Regions from separate parts of the Sporolactobacillus sp. PKPK-6 genome, predicted to be linked through region 1. Evidence: riboswitches for the same ligand, from Rfam matches in the RefSeq annotation. Region 1 holds a riboswitch; each other region holds the start of a gene.
The links. A riboswitch is a leader RNA that binds a small molecule or an ion and turns the genes downstream of it on or off. The one in region 1 is predicted to bind S-adenosylmethionine.

Region 1 (5,758 bases):
AGTGATGTAAAGCCATAGTTCTTAATAGCGATTTGTGTATCCGGATCGCCTACAGCAATCGCGTCTACTTGCCCTTTACTAAGGACGATTGGCAAGCTGGCCGAATCATATTGAATAAATTGTACGTCTGAGTTTTTGGTCGATACATTTAATCCGTTGTAAGAAAGGACGCGTTTTGCAAACGTTGCCGGACTGCCGGCTACCGTACCCACACCAATTTTCTTGCCTTTAAGATCTTTGATCGACTTAATTTTAGAATTCTTACCTACTAAGATCTGGAGACAACCTGTATGCAAACCGGTTGTAATCTTTAGCTCTGCACCGTTCGTCAGTGGTTGCACAACGCTGGCAAGGAGCGAATTCGTCGCGTCAACTTTTCCGGCTGTTAGGGCTTCAGTACCTGACAAGTCTCCGATTTTGACATTCTTATATTTGACGCCGTATTTCTTGAAAATCCCTTTCTCAATCGCAATTTGCTGTGGTGCTTCGCATAAGCCTGATGAGTCTGCGAGTTTTAATACATAATTGTCATCTTTTGCAGTAGCTGAACTTTTGTTCTTGTTCACTGTAATTTGGTTAATGGAAACCACAGTTGCAAGTACCACAATAATAACCACAGCAACTGAAAGAATCCATTTGACTAAGCGGCTTGCTTTTCTTTTTTTCGCCATGTTGATTGCTTCCCCCTCTAAGTAGAGCAAATTCAATTTACTTAAATCAAACCCTCAAATGTTTAGGTAAAGATTAGTTTTTATTAATTTAACTAAACAGCCCTATTTACTTGGTATTAAACTTAAAAAAAAACAACTCGTAAATGCACACCAATCAAGTTCAGTGTCTGCAAAATTCGTATTCTTGTGCAAAACCTCTTTTCTTTGATTAAGGGATTAACCAGATACGCAGTATTGCGGCCGCAATAAATCGCATGAAGAAGGTGCTGACAAGACCTATTGATCTGCTGCGATTCTCACTGCGAAACCGTTCATTGCCGATCATTAACGTCTTAATGATTAGCAGCTGATGAACGGCTTACTTTGTTGATGGTAAATTTAAACCATTCGATTATCCTTGTCAACCCCCAAAAAAATTTTGTTTGATTCCTATCCTGGTGAAGATTTAAAGTACAAAAACGGGATTATTTTATTGAGAAATGTCCCTACACCTATAATCGCAAGGCTCCGTTCAGCTTCTCTGACAAGCAAAGAACGTTTTTGATTTTGCCCCGCCGGTAAGTGCCCAATCTGAAAAATAGACGGAAAAATTCCGCTTATTTAGAAAATGATCGAAAAAATAGCTGAAATAGACGGAGAAATTCCCCTTATCCGAATCGATAAACGTGAAAATGAAGGGTTTTGCTTTGAATAAGCGGAAAAATTACCCTTATTTACCGGCGAAACATGTTCAGGGTGCATATAAGCGGAAAATCTCCGCTTATTTTACTCGTTACTTAATTAAGGACCAGAATGCGTTATGAAATTGAAATGTTTGTTCAAGCAAGGGGTTGATGATTAAAAACCACATTTGGAGCAAAGGAACTTTTGCTAACTGTAAAGGAGCTTTCGAAAAAGGAACTTTCGCTAAATACGCATACGTCCTGTATGCAACGCGAAAGCCATCACATCGTGTGAAAGTACGTCCTTTATGCAACGCGAAAGTCACTGCATCCTGTGGTAGTAAGAACCGGGAATTTTTTGCCCGTTTTTTCTTAAGCAGAAGATGAGAAGCAGATCTATGCGATTGGTCAAGAAGTCATACGTGTGAACATCTGCCGGTTTGATTTCTTGCATCAAACATTCAGAAAAGCATTGACATAATAAATTTAAAATATTATATTACCTAGTAAACACATGCGAATTGTTTCAGCGGTGACGCGTGCATCAGTTTTATCACCTAAACGTTCTTTTCAAAATTAAATAGTAAACTTCTTATCAAGAGTGGCGGAGGGACTGGCCCAATGAAACCCGACAACCAGCACACAGTGTATGGTGTTAATTCCAGCAGTTTAAACTGAGAGATAAGAGAACCGACGCATCATGTTTTCTTATCTATTCTCATAAGAAAGCATTTTTTTATTGCCTTTTTTAGCTTAGTTGCCGCAAATGACGCGCTGGGCAAAAGTCTCGGACTAAAGCTTATAGGAGGTTGATCATTGATGAGTATAGCGAAAATCAATTTTGTTCAATTAATTCAATCGCTTATGTGGGAGCCGATTTATCTGCCCTGGGAGTGCGAAGCATTCAGCAATGCAGCCGTACCTGTGGCGCATACTAAGAACGCATTTAAAAACATTCAGTTTTCAAAGACAAAGGCAATGAACTGCGAGGAGGATGAATACAGTGAAACTAGATTCATTGATTGTAAAAGGGATTGATGCGAAAGACAATCCTAATCATGCAGTGGTACCGCCGATTTTTCTAGCAACAACTTATGTTCAAGAGGATCTGCATGGTTTTCAGTCCTTTGCCTATGCACGAGGCGGGAATCCGACACGAAATAATCTCGAAACCTTGTTTTCTAAAATTGAACAGGCGAGTTATTCCTATGCGTTTGCATCAGGAATGGCGGCGGTGTCCGCCGTTTTCAGCCTGTTTCAGTCCGGTGATAAAATTCTGCTGAACAACAATGTGTACGGTGGAACCTATCGCTATGCCAGCAATCTTTTTAAGGATCGAGGCATCGCTTATGAATTGGTGCACGATTTTAATGAACTGAGGGCAGAGGATTTAGATGATGATGTGGCGGCACTCTATATTGAGACGCCGTCGAATCCGCTGCTGCGTGTTGCCGATATTCAGCGGCTAGCAACGATCGCGCATGAGAAAGGCAAGTTGCTGATTGTTGATAATACATTTTTAACTGCCTATTATCAAAATCCACTCGCTCTTGGCGCAGATCTCGTTCTTTATTCCGCAACGAAATATCTGAGCGGTCACGCTGATGTCATTGCCGGTCTTGTGGCAACGAATCAAGAGGATATTGCGCAAAAGCTTAAATTTCTGCAGAATACACTCGGTGGAATCCTGAGTCCGACCGATTCCTATGCACTGATTCGAGGAATCAAGACATTGAGTGTGCGTTTGGATCGCCAAGAGGCGAATACGGATAAGATTATCGATTTTTTCAGCACTCATCCCGGCATTGAACGCCTGTACTATCCCGGATCGTACTCGCAGGAGGAAAAAGAAATTCAGCAGCGTCAGGCATCGGGTCATGGGTCCGTTCTTTCCATTCGGCTTGCATCGAATTATGATCAGGATCAATTTGTGGCGGCACTCTCATTGTTTGATCTGGCCGTCAGTCTTGGCGGGGTTGAAAGCCTGATTTGTCAGCCGGCAACAATGACGCATGAATCCTTTGATGAAAAACTTCAGGAGAAAATCGGCATCACAAAAGGTCTGCTTCGCTTAGCAATCGGCATTGAAAATGCAGATGATCTGCTGGAGGATCTGGCGCGCGCACTGAAAAAAGCAAAAAGATAACTTGGAGTTGAAAAGATATGGAGATTCGCAAGATGGTTCCTGAGGATTATGAAGGCGCTTATGATCTATGGACACGGGTGCCCGGCATGAATCTAGCATCCTTAGATAACAGCTACGCCGGAATTGCCCGGATCATTCGCAAGAATCCGGAAACCTGTTTCGTCGCTGCCGATAACGATCGGGTCATCGGAACGATACTCGGCGGAACCGATGGACGCAAGGGATTCATCTACCATACGGCAGTTGATCCGGACCAGCAGGGAAAAGGAATCGGTACACGTTTAATTGACCGAGTCTGTACGAGTTTTAAAAAAGAACAGATTACGAAGATTGGTTTGTTCGTGGTGCTTGATAATGAGGAAGGCAAGCAGTTTTGGAGCAAAAAGGGTTGGAATTTTAGGCAAGACATCGTGTATCTCGATCGGGATTTGTGAGGTAAGCGAAGATGGGAAATCGATACGATTATCAGAGCATCGAGCAATGGGTGAAAAGTATATACAAGGCGTACGGTTTTTCAGAAGAGAGCAGTTCAATCATTGCCGAATCCATTGTGACCACTGATCTGTTCGGTATTGAATCACATGGTGTGCAGCGTTTGGCGATGTACGACCGAAAGATCGCTGCCGGTGACATTAAAGTCGGCGCAATTCCTGAGGTTATTTGGGAAACGCCGGTGAGCGCGGTAATGGACGGACACAAGAGTATGGGGCAGCTCGTGGCGGGAACAGCGATGAGTCTTGCGATTGAAAAAGCAGAACAGAGCGGCATTGGTATTGACTCGGTTCGCAATTCGAATCATTATGGAATGGCCGGCTATTACGCTAAAATGGCGAGCGATAAAGGAATGCTGGGAATTTCCGCAACGAATTCCAATCCTTTTTTGATACCGACTCATGCGATGCAGCCGTTTCTTGGCAGTAATCCGCTTGCTTTTTCAATGCCTGCCGAGCCCCATGATTTTCTTTTTGATGCAGCTACAACAGTCGTATCGCTTGGGAAAATCGAAATGTATGCCAAACAGGGAAAGACGATTCCTGGAGCGTGGGCAGTTGATGAACGCAATGAAATCAGCAAAGATGCGAAAAAGTTGAGGGGAAATTTGTCGAAGCATCCAAAAATAGGGGGAATGCTTCCTGTAGGAGGACGCGGAGAAGAAAATGGCGGATACAAAGGATTTGGCCATTCTTTAATTGTAGAAATTTTAACGTCGATTCTGTCGCAAGGACATCTTTCTGCTGATCTGGGCAGTGGCAAGACAAAGGGAATCAGTCACTTTTTTACTGCGATCGATCTTCGTTTGTTTGGTGATCCAAGCGATATTTCAGAAGCATTATCTGCTATGCTTGAACGCATTCGGAACCTTCCAACTGAACCTGGGAAGAAGATTTACATACATGGCGACAAAGAAGCTGCTGCGTTTGAAGACCGCCTGAAAAATGGGATTCCCATCGATCCTGAAACACTGAAAGAAATGGCTGAAGTCTCAGAACGATTGCATATTCCCTATCAGTCATATCTCTAATTTGTACATGGGAATTTTTTGAATGAGAAATGGGGACTAGAGATGACGGAGAAATCGGAGAAACGATTTGATACTTTGAAAATACATGCGGGGTACGATCCGAAACAACATAATTATGCATCACAAGTACCGATCTATCAGACGGTTGCCTTTGGCTTTGGCGATCCGGAGCGTGCAGAACGGCTGGTCAACCTTAAAGAAAAAGGCTTCAGCTATACGCGAATCGGCAATCCGACGACTGCTGTTCTTGAACAAAGAATCGCTGATCTGGACGGTGCCGCAGAAGCGGTGGCGGTCGGATCAGGTATGGCGGCCGTTTCCTATACATTGTTAAATCTAGCCGAAGGCGGTGGTCGAATTATCGCCGCAGCAAATATTTATGGATCAAGCTTTGATGAATTTCGAACCCTGTTTCCTAAATTCGGGATTGTTTTTGACTTCATCGATGATATTAATGACCTAGAATGTGTTGAAGCAGTGATCAAAGATGATACGAAAGCAATTTTTGCAGAAAGCGTCACGAATCCGGATACAACGGTGACGAACGTAGAGGCACTGGCAAAACTGGCTCATCGACATGGTATTCCACTGGTTATTGACAATACGTTTCCGACCCCGTATCTCTTTAACCCAATCCGATATGGTGCGGACATCGTCGTCTATTCATCGACAAAAGGAATCAGCGGACACGGAGAAGTTGTTTCAGGATTAATTGTTGACGCTGGAACCTTTGATTATGGGAACGGCAAGTTTAAAC
Region 2 (5,758 bases), 360 kb from region 1:
AAGGCGTCAGCCAGCTCGCTCAAGAAGGCGCCATTCAGGTGTATAAAACGCAATATGAAGAGACGATCCTAGGTGTGGTCGGGACACTGCAATTCGACGTTTTTGTCTATCGAATGCAGGCTGAATACGGCGTTGACCTTGATATTGAACGTATGCCGCATCAAGTGGCGAAATGGATTGCTAATCGAGAGGAAGCAGATGCGCTTCGTCGTAATTCCAATAATCTGGTCGTTTCTGATTATAAGGACCGCCCAGTTATCATTTTTGAAAATGACTTTTCTCTGCGCTGGTTTCAGCAGAAGCATCCGAAAATCGAGCTTCGCGATTCCAGTCATAATATGTAAGAAAAAAAGAGCCGGGGGGGCTCTTTTAAATTATAGAAAAAGGAGGAAGAGCATGCTAAATCAAGAAGACTATTGGAACAGTATTGCAGACGAAAAACAATTTACGACTCCATTTCAAATTGATCTTTTTTCTAAATATGTAGATAAAGGCGCGAAGATACTTGACTATGGTTGTGGTTACGGTAGAACTTTGCTTGAGTTAAAGGAGCATCAGTTCACTCATTTATTTGGTGTTGATTTCTCGGAAGCAATGGTTAAACGTGCCCAATCAAATGGCAGCAATGATTTAAACGTCGCTTTAATTACAAGCGGTCAATTACCTTTCGAAGATCATACCTTTGATGCTGTGCTATTATTTGCTGTTCTTACTTGTGTTTATAAAAGTCAAGAACAGGATGCCATTCTAGATGAGATAAAGAGGGTTCTAAAGCCCAACGGTATCATTTATATTAATGACTTCCTATTAAATAATGATGAACGAAATTTATGCCGCTATAAGAACTATGAGAATAAATATCAAACCTATGGAGTGTTTGAACTCTCAGATGGTGCAGTCTTGAGACATCATAGTGATGAGCGTGTGAAAGAATGGAGCGATTCTTTTGAACGTCTGGAGTACGAGAAGGTCGTCTATACAACAATGAATGGACATCGTTCAAATGGTTTGGTTTATATTGGAGAGTTGGTGAATGACTGAACGATCAAACCTGTGTATGTCACGATTAATTTTTAGCAAGTAAAAAAAGAGGCTCCCTCTAAAGTCATTTTTCGACTTAGAGGTGAGCCTCTTTGATTATTTATAGCTTTTTATTTTCCTACTGTATTGCTGAGTTCTTTGCGCACCTCATTGGCGGCTTCGACCATGTTCTTGAGCGCGGGGATTGTTTCTTCGGGACGGCGTGTTTTGAGGCCGCAGTCCGGGTTGATCCAGACGATTTTAGGATCAAGCACCTTAAGCGCGCGTTCTGCGTAGGACTTCATTTCTTCTACGCTTGGGATACGTGGGCTGTGAATGTCATAGACGCCTAGACCGATGCCTTTTTTGTATTCGAAATCTTCAAAGGCAGAAATGATTTCACCATGGCTGCGTGCTGCTTCAATTGAAATCACATCGGTATCCAGCGCGTCGATGGTGTCGATGATTTCATCAAATTCAGAGTAGCACATATGCGTATGAATTTGTGTGTCATTATTAACAAATGATGTTGCCAGCCGGAATGAGTAGACGGCATCATGCAGATAGCCCGGTTTCTTGTCTTCCTTCAGTGGAAGACCTTCTCGAAGTGCCGGTTCGTCAACTTGGATCATGCGGATATCCGCTTCTTCAAGTGCGTGCACTTCTTTCTTTAAAGCGAGCGCAATTTGGTTGAACACGTCACCTTGACTGATGTCGTCACGGACGAATGACCAGTTGTAGATCGTGACCGGTCCGGTAAGCATACCTTTTACCGGCTTATTTGTCAGTGACTGAGCATAGGCGCTTTCCTTCACCGTCATTGGATCTTGCCATGATACATCTCCGAAGATCAGCGGTGGCTTAACACAACGCGAGCCATAGGACTGAACCCATCCGAAACGTGTAAAGGCAAATCCGTTCAGCTTTTCGCCAAAGTACTCAACCATGTCGTTTCGTTCGAATTCACCATGGACGAGGACATCAATTCCGAGATCTTCCTGAATTTCGATCCATTTCGCCGTTTCATCTTTAATAAATTGCTCATAGCGTTCTTCGGACCATTCGCCGCGTCTCCAATTACGTCGGGCCTGACGAACTTCTTTCGTCTGAGGGAAGCTCCCGATTGTTGTTGTCGGCAGTGGTGGCAGATTGAAGGCATCGGCTTGCACCTGCTGACGAAGTTTATAAGAGCCGGGGCGCGACGGCAGTTCCTCGTCTAATTGATCAATTTCTTTTTGAACTTCTTTATTGTTGCGGTGTTCGGATTGCTGTAGTGTCTGCAGATCTGCACTGTTTTTCTGAAGGGCACCATAGATGGCGGCTTCGCTTTCATTAAGCCCTTTCGTAAGGTAAACGACCTCGGTCAACTTTTCATCGGCGAAGGAAAGACCGTTCAGAAGCACAGGATCAAGATTGGTTTCATTTGAGATCGTGACCGGTACATGGAGCAGGCTTGATGACGGTGTGACCCACAGATTCTCGTGATACTTAACTGATGAGAGCAGTGTCTGCAGTTCAGTAAGTGTCGCCTTTAAATCTGTCTTCCAAATATTTCGACCGTCTACAACGCCTGCAGCCAGTACCTTGCCTTCAGGGAATCCATAGGCTTTGATCGATGCCAAATTTTCTTCTTTGCCGTAAACAAAATCAAGACCGATACCGTCAACGGGCAATTGAACGACAGCTTCGTAATCATCAATCGCCTCAAAGTAGGTTTGCAGAAGAAGCTTCAGTTCAGGCACACCATTTTTAATAAAATGGTAGGCTTTCGCGAACGCAGCAAGATCTTCTTTGCTCTGTTCCTTGACAAGAATAGGTTCATCGATCTGCACCCATTCAGCCCCGGCTTCTTTCAGTTCTTGAAACACCTGTACGTACAATGGAAGCAGTGCGTCAAGCAGTGTATTAAAATGATCTGGATCATAACCCTTTGACAGCTTTAACAGCGTCACCGGTCCGACAATAACGGGCTTGGCGACGATACCGAGCTCATTCTTTGCTTCATTAAACAAATTAAGAAGGCGGTTTTCCGTCAGATAAGGTTTGGTTTCATTGCTGATTTCCGGAACAATGTAGTGATAATTTGTATTAAACCATTTGGTCATTTCCGATGCTTCTGAATTTTTGTTTCCACGAGCAATTGAGAAGTATGTTTCAAGCGATAGTTCTTTTTCATTTGATTTAAAGCGGTCGGGAATTAAACCGAAAAGAACAGCCGTATCAAGGACATGATCATAAAGGCTGAAATCTCCAACGGGAATCAGATCAACTCCAATGTCTTTTTGTTTTTTCAAATAGCTTAAGCGCAGTGTTTTAACCGTATCTAGAAACGTTTCTTTCGAAATTTTACCGGCCCAAAATTGCTCAAGTGCCTTTTTCCATTCTCTTTTTTCGCCGATTCTCGGGTATCCGAGATTCGCACTTAATACTTTACCCATGTCTTCATCCTCCTGTAATCTGCATAACAAATTTTTCGAGGGGGAAAAACAAAAGGCCTCTCTATTTTAGAGAGGCCTGAATTATCATCCGCACCCTCTTATCTTCCAAGATTCTAAAATACCAATCTTGCTGGAATTAGCACCTTTTCATAAAATGAAAGGTTGCCGGGCTTCACAGGGCCAGTCCCTCCGCCGCTCTTAATAAGAGTTTAATTAAGTTAATTTGAATACTAACATGGAATTTGGGATTCGTCAATGCTTTACTTCGACAACGCAAGTGGATTGAATCATTTAAAAATAGTTTAAAAACAGCAAGATCTGCACGCAAAACATATTCACATTTTCACTTCATCTGACGATAAAGAGAGTGAGTATGTCTCTCAAACATGAACGAACAGCAGCGAAGACACAATGAGGGTGGATACGAAATGAGTGAGCAATTTAATCGAGACAGATGGCTGAAGGAAGTGGAGAAGCAGATCACTGATCAATCGATCACAGATCATTCTGTTCTAAAACGGATTCGACTGGCACAAATTCATAAACTGGATCTGCAACTGTTGAAATGGATGCGTCCATATCTTATGAATTATTACGTTAACATTGTCAATCAAATGAGCCAACATGTACTCGATTTATATAAAATACAGAGCACGGTTCCGTCTCAAAAGACAAAAGAATACTTGAAAAATATGTATGCAGAACAAACTCGGCTTCTTTTCAACGGGTCTCTTGATCGGAGCGTTTTAGTACATTGCGAGCAAAATGCAGTTTTTTTTCTTGACCATGAGTTAAGCATTGCAAATCAAATTGCTCTTTTTAGTTTGTACCGTCGAGCGCTTATTGAAGCGGTCGAACATGAGGTCAATCATCCTGAACAGGCTTTATTTCTATCCGAATCTTTAGATAAATTTCTAAGTCTAGAGCAGCAATTGATTCTGGAACGTTATCAGCAGCTGAAGCATGAACGTGAACTTGAAAAAGAAGAGGTTATTCGCTTCAGAGCCTATCATGATGCACTGACCGGGCTTCCCAATAATTTGGTTGCTGAAGAATCGGTTGTCGATTTGGTCAAAGGATATAAAAACAGCAATCGGTCGTTTTCATTACTGAAAATAAACGTCGACCGATTAAAAATAATTAATGAAATTTTCGGTCGACAAATAGGAAATGAACTGTTGATCGCTTTATCCGGGAGAATGAAGGGAGCTCTTAAAGACTTCAATGCAGAATTGTATCGGATCAGCAGTGATGAATTCATGATTATCTGCAGAGACTGCTTGAATAAGCGCGGCTTGACACATCTCATCGAAACATTATTGCGGACAACCGAACAGCCCTACCATATCGACGGAAAAGAGATCTATGCAACATTCAGTATCGGCATCTCACAATTTCCGTATGATGGACGTTCGAGCATTCAAATATTGGCGAGTGCGGAAGCAGCACTAAGAGAGGCAAAGAAAAGCAGCAGAGAAAGTTTTTTCTTTTATAATAATGAACTTCACCAGAAGCTGCTTATGAAGCTGAATACGGAAAATGAATTGCAATCCGCATTATATAATCATCAATTTGTGTTATATTACCAACCTCAGGTTGACGCATGTACCGGCGCACTGATTGGTGTAGAGGCTTTGGTTCGGTGGGAACATCCGGAACGCGGCATCGTTCCCCCAAGCGCTTTTATTTCGGTTGCTGAAGAAACAGGAATAATTCGTGACATTGGCTGGTGGGTGCTTGACGAGGCCTGCCGGCAAATGAAGAAGTGGCAGGATCGCGGTACTCCCAAAGTACCCATTTCTGTGAATCTCTCGTTTAATCAATTTCATGATGATTCGTTAGTCAAACGGGTATGCTTCGCGTTAGAAGCAAGCGGTCTTCAACCTGAATATCTTGAGCTGGAGATTACTGAATCAACGATGGCAGAGGATTTGGAACGATCCATCAGGCTATTAAAAGAAATTCGGGCACTGGGAGTAGGCGTCAGTCTTGACGACTTCGGTACTGGATACAGTTCGCTCAGCTATTTGAAGAGCCTGCCGATCAATCAGTTAAAGATTGATCGTTCTTTTGTGATGGATATTGCACAAAGTAATCAAGATCAAGCGATTGTAACCGCAATTGTTTCGATGGCTGAACATCTATGGATCGATGTTATTGTTGAGGGAATTGAGACTAAGGAGCAATTGCGTGCAATTGAATCGTGCCGATGTCGCGCAATTCAAGGCTACTATTACAGCCGTCCGCTCGATGAAAATGATTTTTCAAATAAATATTTGGCATGAAATGATTGACTAAAA
Region 3 (5,758 bases), on a different contig from region 1:
AGCCGGTTGCCGAAAATGCAGGCAGCGTGGCACAAGGCAAGCTGGAAAATTCAAACGTCGATCTGACCAAAGAAATGGCGGATCTGATTAATCTGCAGCACAATTATCAGCTGAACGCGCGATCAATAACGATCGGCGATCAGATGGCCGGTCTGGTCAACGGTCTGCTGCGTTAAGCGAGGAACACGTAATGGAAACGAACGAAAAGCTACATAATAAACCGAAAACAAGTCCGGAAACGAGAAAAGCGGCCCGAGCAGCACGACAAGAGGCACAAAAGGCCGAACGCAAAACGCGGGAAAAAGCAAACGAAGAACAAAAGCCATTGTTTAACCCGTTCTTCGGTTACAAAAAGCGGCGCTTTCCGATCTGGCAGCGGCTGATCGCCTTGATCGCCCTCTGCGCGATCGCCCTTGCCGCCGGTGCAATGTTTGGTTACGGCGGGCTCGGTCATCGCAGCCCATTGGCAGTCTTTGAACCTGCTACTTGGCAGCACATTCTCGATTTCCTGAAAAGGGACTGATTGAAGGGAGGCGATCGTTTGTTAACGATCGACGAAATCAAAAAAATATTACCGCACCGCTATCCATTCCTGCTGGTCGACCGAGTCCTTGAAGTCGAAGACGGTAAAAAAGCGGTCGCAATTAAAAATGTTACGGTTAACGAACCGTTTTTCCAAGGTCATTTTCCGGATTATCCGGTCATGCCCGGAGTCCTGATTGTAGAGGCACTTGCTCAGGTCAGCGGCATCGCGGTACTTAGCCAAGGTAAGCAGGAGAACATGCTGACACTCTACGCCGGCATTGACAAATGCCGCTTCAAGCGTCAAGTACGACCCGGTGATCAGCTGAAGCTGGAAGCGGAAATTCTTCGCTTCCGTGCCGGTTTCGCCAAAGCCAAAGGTGTCGCCACCGTTGACGGCGAAGTCGCCTGCGAAGCAGAAATGATGTTTGCCCTGAAAGCAGCAGAATAACGTTGAACATTCAGACGTCACGATTCGATCGGACGTCTGTTCTATTTTCACGGATTAATTGGAAGATATTTCTCTGGAAGTTTCCCAACCAGTCCTTTATACTGACAACACCTAAGCTCGCCGACCAACACCAGAAGGTAAAGAAAGAAGCATCAAGATTAGGAGTGAGTAAGTTGATGAATAAAGAGACAGAAGCAAGCTTAAGAAACTCGGGTGGTCAAAGATGAGTCAAGAACCTGACCTCTCCGTTAATTTTGCAGGGCTGACGCTGACCAGTCCGGTCATGCCCGCCTGCGGAACATTTGAGTTAACAAGTAAACCGGATTTCGACGCCAACCAAATCGGTGCGTTTATTCCGAAAAGTATTTCCATGAACAAACACAGCAAAGAGCAGGCTTCAAGCATTTTCGAGGCGGAGGGCAGCATGCTGAACTCCGTGACCTTTCAAAGCGAGGATATCGAATATTTTGAAGCACGCGTTTTGCCGGTGTATGAACCCTATCAACCGCCGCTGATCATCAATCTTTCCGGAGAAACCGTTGATGAATTCGCTCAGACTGCCGAAAAGTTAAACCAATGGGATAAGATTGCCGGTTTTGAAATTAATCTCTCTTGTCCGAATAGTGATGACAATCGACAAGTGTTCGGACTGCTCAGCGAGTCAACCTACAGCTTAATCCGCAAAATTCGAAACGTCACCGACAAGCCGCTGATCGCAAAATTGTCGCCGTCCGTCTCGCGTATTCAGGAAATTACACTCGCCGCTGAACAGGGCGGCGCGGATGCCTTCACCGTGGCGAACGCATATTCAGCCATGTCCATCGACATCAACACGCGCAAGCCGAAGCTAGGCAATGTCATCGGCACACTTTCAGGTTCAGCAATCAAGCCGCTGATTGTGCGCCTCATCTTTCAAGTGCACCAAATCAGCCATCTGCCGATCATCGGCAGCGGCGGTGTGATGACCGGCAGCGATGCAATTGAAATGCTGCTCGCCGGTGCTGCCGCAGTCCAGGTCGGGACCGCAAACTACCGCAATCCCGCTGCGATGATTGAAATCATCAACCAGATTCGCGACTATTTAATACGCGAAGATATCCATTCCGTCTCCAGCCTGATCGGTCAAGTAGACCTCAGCTGATGCAGATAAAAAGCGCGGTCAGTGCCGCGCTTTTTTTGTTGCTTAAAAACTAGCTCAATGCTGTGTGAAATTGAATGATGACATAGCAAACCCCAATGCCCATGCACGACCAGGGACAAGGACCAGAACCCATGCACGGAAAATGAGATTCAACGCACGAAATCGCTAAATCAATGCGCGAAAACCCGTCCAATGCATGAAAATACGACGCCAACGCACGAACCGGGGCCAGGATCCCCCCCATGCCCGAAATTCATGATCCAATGCACGATAATCATGGTTCAATGCACGAAAAACCCCAATCAATGCACGAAAATACGACGCCAACGCACGAACCTGGGCCAGGATCCCCCCATGCCCGAAACCAGTGATCCAATGCACGATAATCATGGTTCAATGCACGAAAACCCGAGTCCAATGCACGAAAATACGATGCCAACGCACGAACCGGGCTCAGGATCGCCCCCCATGCCCGAAACCAGTGATCCAATGCACGATAATCATGGTTCAATGCACGAAAAACCCCAATCAATGCACGCCCCCCACTCCCAATGCACAAACTCAAGCATCTCAATTATGAAAAAATCGGGAATGCTGCTTAATTTAAATAAATCATATTGACAAACTGGGGATTAGGCCATATACTAACATCACAATTCCATTTCTTATCGAGAGCGACGGAGGGAACTAGCCCGATGAAGTCCGACAACCAGCACTTAGGTGTATGGTGTTAAATCTAGCAGACCGCTTGGGCGGTACTGGAAGATAAGAGTCAACGTTTACGCTCAGTAAAAGTTACTTTCTTATCGCGGAAAGTAGCTTTTTTAATTTACACATGAGCAAAAAATCTCCCTTTAAGAAATTGGAATAATGGAAAAGAGGGAGGAACAAGATGAGTGAACATGTGGTTCAAAGATTCGGGCCTGAGTATTATTGCAATGAACCCGGCGCGTTTGAACAGCTGCCCGAAATTCTGAATGACAGGCGGTGGCATAACGTCTTACTGGTTCACGGACATCGATCATGGGAGGCAGCTAAGCCTTATCTCCCGCTGGACCAGCTTACCAACGTTGCTGAAGCTGTGCATCAAGGCGAATGCTCGGAAAGCGAAATGGAACGCATTAAGCAATTAAGCATTCAGCATTCGAGCGATGTCATCATTGGTGTCGGCGGTGGGAAAATTCTCGATACCGTCAAAGCGGTATCCGCGCAGCAGTCCATTCCATGCGTGCTGCTGCCGACACTTGCCTCGAACTGTGCCAGTTTTACACCGATCAGCATCGTCTATAAAGAAGACGGCAGTCGGCTTGGAACGCTGAGGCATCGGAAATCAAACGACGTTGTGCTTGTCGAACCAAAAATTATCGCCGAGGCACCAATCGAGGCGTTTCGGTCCGGCCTTGGTGACACGCTCGCCAAATGGTATGAAGCACGCGTCCGTCTGAGCAAAATTCCGCAGGAAGAACGGAGCCTGCCGCTCCAACTGAGCTTTAATTACGCCAAAACCTGTCGCGATACTGTTTTTGAAAACGGAAGGCAGGCGCTTGACGCTGTGAAAGAAAAAACAGCAAGCCTTGCACTTCAAAGAGTCATCGACACCATTTTCATCGCTGCCGGACTCGTCGGCGGATTAGCCGAAGCACATGGCCGAAGCGTCGGCGCACATGCGTTTTTTAACGCCTCGACCTTTCTCGGACTCGAAGCAGTCGCACCACATGGCACCTTGGTTGCCTATGGAATCCTGCTTCAGCTCGAACTCGAAAGCAAGATGGCGGAACAAAAACAAGTCCTTGATCTGTATCAGGATCTCGGCCTGCCGACGAAGCTAGCTCAGGTCGGACTTTCACTCGGCAACGAGCAGCAGCTGAGCAGCCTTGCCCGTCACATGACCGATTCGGACTCGCGCATTCACGAACTGCCCTTTGACGTGACAGCAGAGCGCGTCCGGACGGCGATTGAAAAACTTGAGGCACGCGCGCAGCACGCAGAAAAGGTGGGAACGACTCATGACTGAATTTGCAGCATCCGAGCGATTGCAGGCACTTAAACCGAAATTTTTCGCCCAGCAAGCCAAAAAGATCAAGGCGCTGAAGGAAAAAGGCCTCGATGTCATCAATCTCGGCCGCGGGAATCCCGATCAGCCGACCTTTCCGGAAATCGTGAGCAACCTTCATCAAGCGTCGAAAGAAACGGCCAATCAAGGATATCCGCCCTACGGAGGCAAACAGAAGCTGAAGCAGGCGATCGCGGATTTTTATAAAAAAAACTATCAAGTCGATCTTGATCCGGACAGCGAAATCGCCATATTTAACGGATCGATTGTTGCACTGACGGCAATCTCGCTGGCACTGCTCAATCAGGGCGACACAGCACTTGTTCCTGATCCGGCATTCGGCGGCTATGAGATCGGCGTCACGATGGCAGGAGCACATGCGGCTTCTCTGCCTCTGCTTGAGAAGAACGATTTTTTGCCCGATTACACGCGTGTGCCACAAGACGTGAGTGAAAAGGCAAAGCTGCTGTTTCTGAATTACCCGAACAATCCGACCGGAGCTTCGGCAAACGCGGCCTTTTTCGAAAAAACCGTCGATTATGCACAACAGAATCACATTGCCGTTGTCCATGATTTCGCATACGGCGATATCGGCTTCGAAGAAGAAGCGCCGCGCAGCTTTCTGCAGACACCTGGAGCAAAGGAAGCTGGCATTGAAATCTATACATTTTCTAAAACATTTAATATGGCAGGATGGCGAGTTGCCTTCGCGGCAGGCAACGCATCACTGATTAAGCATTTGAATCACTATTTGGTCAACAACGTCGGCGGCGTGTTCGGAGCTGTGCAGGATGCCGCGGCATTCGCTCTTGGCACTCAGGAACGTCAGCGAGCCGAGCTTCGTGCACTTTATCAATCACGTCGGGACTACTTAATCAAAGAATTGACTGCGCTCGGTTACCGAGTGTATCCGTCAAAAGGAACGTTTTTCCTATGGGTAAGGGTTCCGCAAGGCTTTTCTGCAACCCAATACTCAGAAAAACTATTAGATAACTTGGGAATAGCCGTTGTTCCCGGAACATCATACGGGTCGTCCGGAGAGTCCTACTTTCGAGTCAGTCTGGTTGTACCGCAATCGAGATTGCGGGCAGCCATTGAACGGATCAAGCAAAACCAATTAATCATCAGGGGAGGCATAACACAATGAAAAAATGGATTGCAGGAGCATTGGCCGCACTTTTACTACTGACCGTGGCCGGCTGCGGACAAAGCAGCGGTAAGGCGGAATCACAAGAAAAAATATTGCGTGTCGGTGCGACCGGACAGAGCTACCCAAACTCATACAAAGACGACAATGGAAAACTGACCGGCTTTGATGTTGAAGTGCTGGAGACGATTGCGAAAAAGCTCGGCTATAAAGTGGAATGGCATCTGACAGCGTTTGACGGCGTGCTCGGACAACTCGGCAGCGGGAAAATCGACACGGTCGCCAATGCATTTGAAGTGACTCCGGAACGAGCGAAGCAATATGATTTTACAACACCGTACACCTACACAAGTACCGCCATTGCCGTCAAGAAGGACAGCAACATTCAAACGCTTAAAGATCTTGAAGGCAAAACAGTCGGCGGTGTCTCAGGTTCAAATAAAG

Region 2: it holds a riboswitch for S-adenosylmethionine, as region 1 does, so the genes downstream of both, metE (5-methyltetrahydropteroyltriglutamate--homocysteine S-methyltransferase) here and AC1MBV_RS15260 (hypothetical protein) in region 1, are expected to answer to the same signal.
Region 3: it holds a riboswitch for S-adenosylmethionine, as region 1 does, so the genes downstream of both, AC1MBV_RS06840 (iron-containing alcohol dehydrogenase family protein) here and AC1MBV_RS15260 (hypothetical protein) in region 1, are expected to answer to the same signal.

Annotation. Positions count from the first base shown of each region.
Region 1 covers NZ_JBWXPA010000002.1:903,953-909,710, reverse strand. The annotation lists gene AC1MBV_RS15265 (ABC transporter substrate-binding protein) at 1-671, opposite strand, end outside; SAM riboswitch class I at 1,923-2,021, shown strand; gene AC1MBV_RS15260 (hypothetical protein) at 2,153-2,371, shown strand; gene AC1MBV_RS15255 (trans-sulfuration enzyme family protein) at 2,337-3,479, shown strand; gene AC1MBV_RS15250 (GNAT family N-acetyltransferase) at 3,497-3,913, shown strand; gene AC1MBV_RS15245 (Ldh family oxidoreductase) at 3,925-5,001, shown strand; gene AC1MBV_RS15240 (O-acetylhomoserine aminocarboxypropyltransferase/cysteine synthase family protein) at 5,044-5,758, shown strand, end outside.
Region 2 covers NZ_JBWXPA010000002.1:548,040-553,797, reverse strand. The annotation lists gene AC1MBV_RS13550 (peptide chain release factor 3) at 1-344, shown strand, start outside; gene AC1MBV_RS13545 (class I SAM-dependent methyltransferase) at 397-1,041, shown strand; gene metE (5-methyltetrahydropteroyltriglutamate--homocysteine S-methyltransferase) at 1,152-3,458, opposite strand; SAM riboswitch class I at 3,554-3,666, opposite strand; gene AC1MBV_RS13535 (putative bifunctional diguanylate cyclase/phosphodiesterase) at 3,887-5,743, shown strand.
Region 3 covers NZ_JBWXPA010000001.1:1,427,788-1,433,545, reverse strand. The annotation lists gene AC1MBV_RS06865 (flagellar hook-basal body protein) at 1-176, shown strand, start outside; gene AC1MBV_RS06860 (DNA-directed RNA polymerase subunit beta) at 191-523, shown strand; gene fabZ (3-hydroxyacyl-ACP dehydratase FabZ) at 542-973, shown strand; gene AC1MBV_RS06850 (dihydroorotate dehydrogenase) at 1,197-2,114, shown strand; gene AC1MBV_RS06845 (hypothetical protein) at 2,389-2,646, opposite strand; SAM riboswitch class I at 2,777-2,886, shown strand; gene AC1MBV_RS06840 (iron-containing alcohol dehydrogenase family protein) at 3,007-4,128, shown strand; gene AC1MBV_RS06835 (aminotransferase class I/II-fold pyridoxal phosphate-dependent enzyme) at 4,121-5,314, shown strand; gene AC1MBV_RS06830 (transporter substrate-binding domain-containing protein) at 5,311-5,758, shown strand, end outside.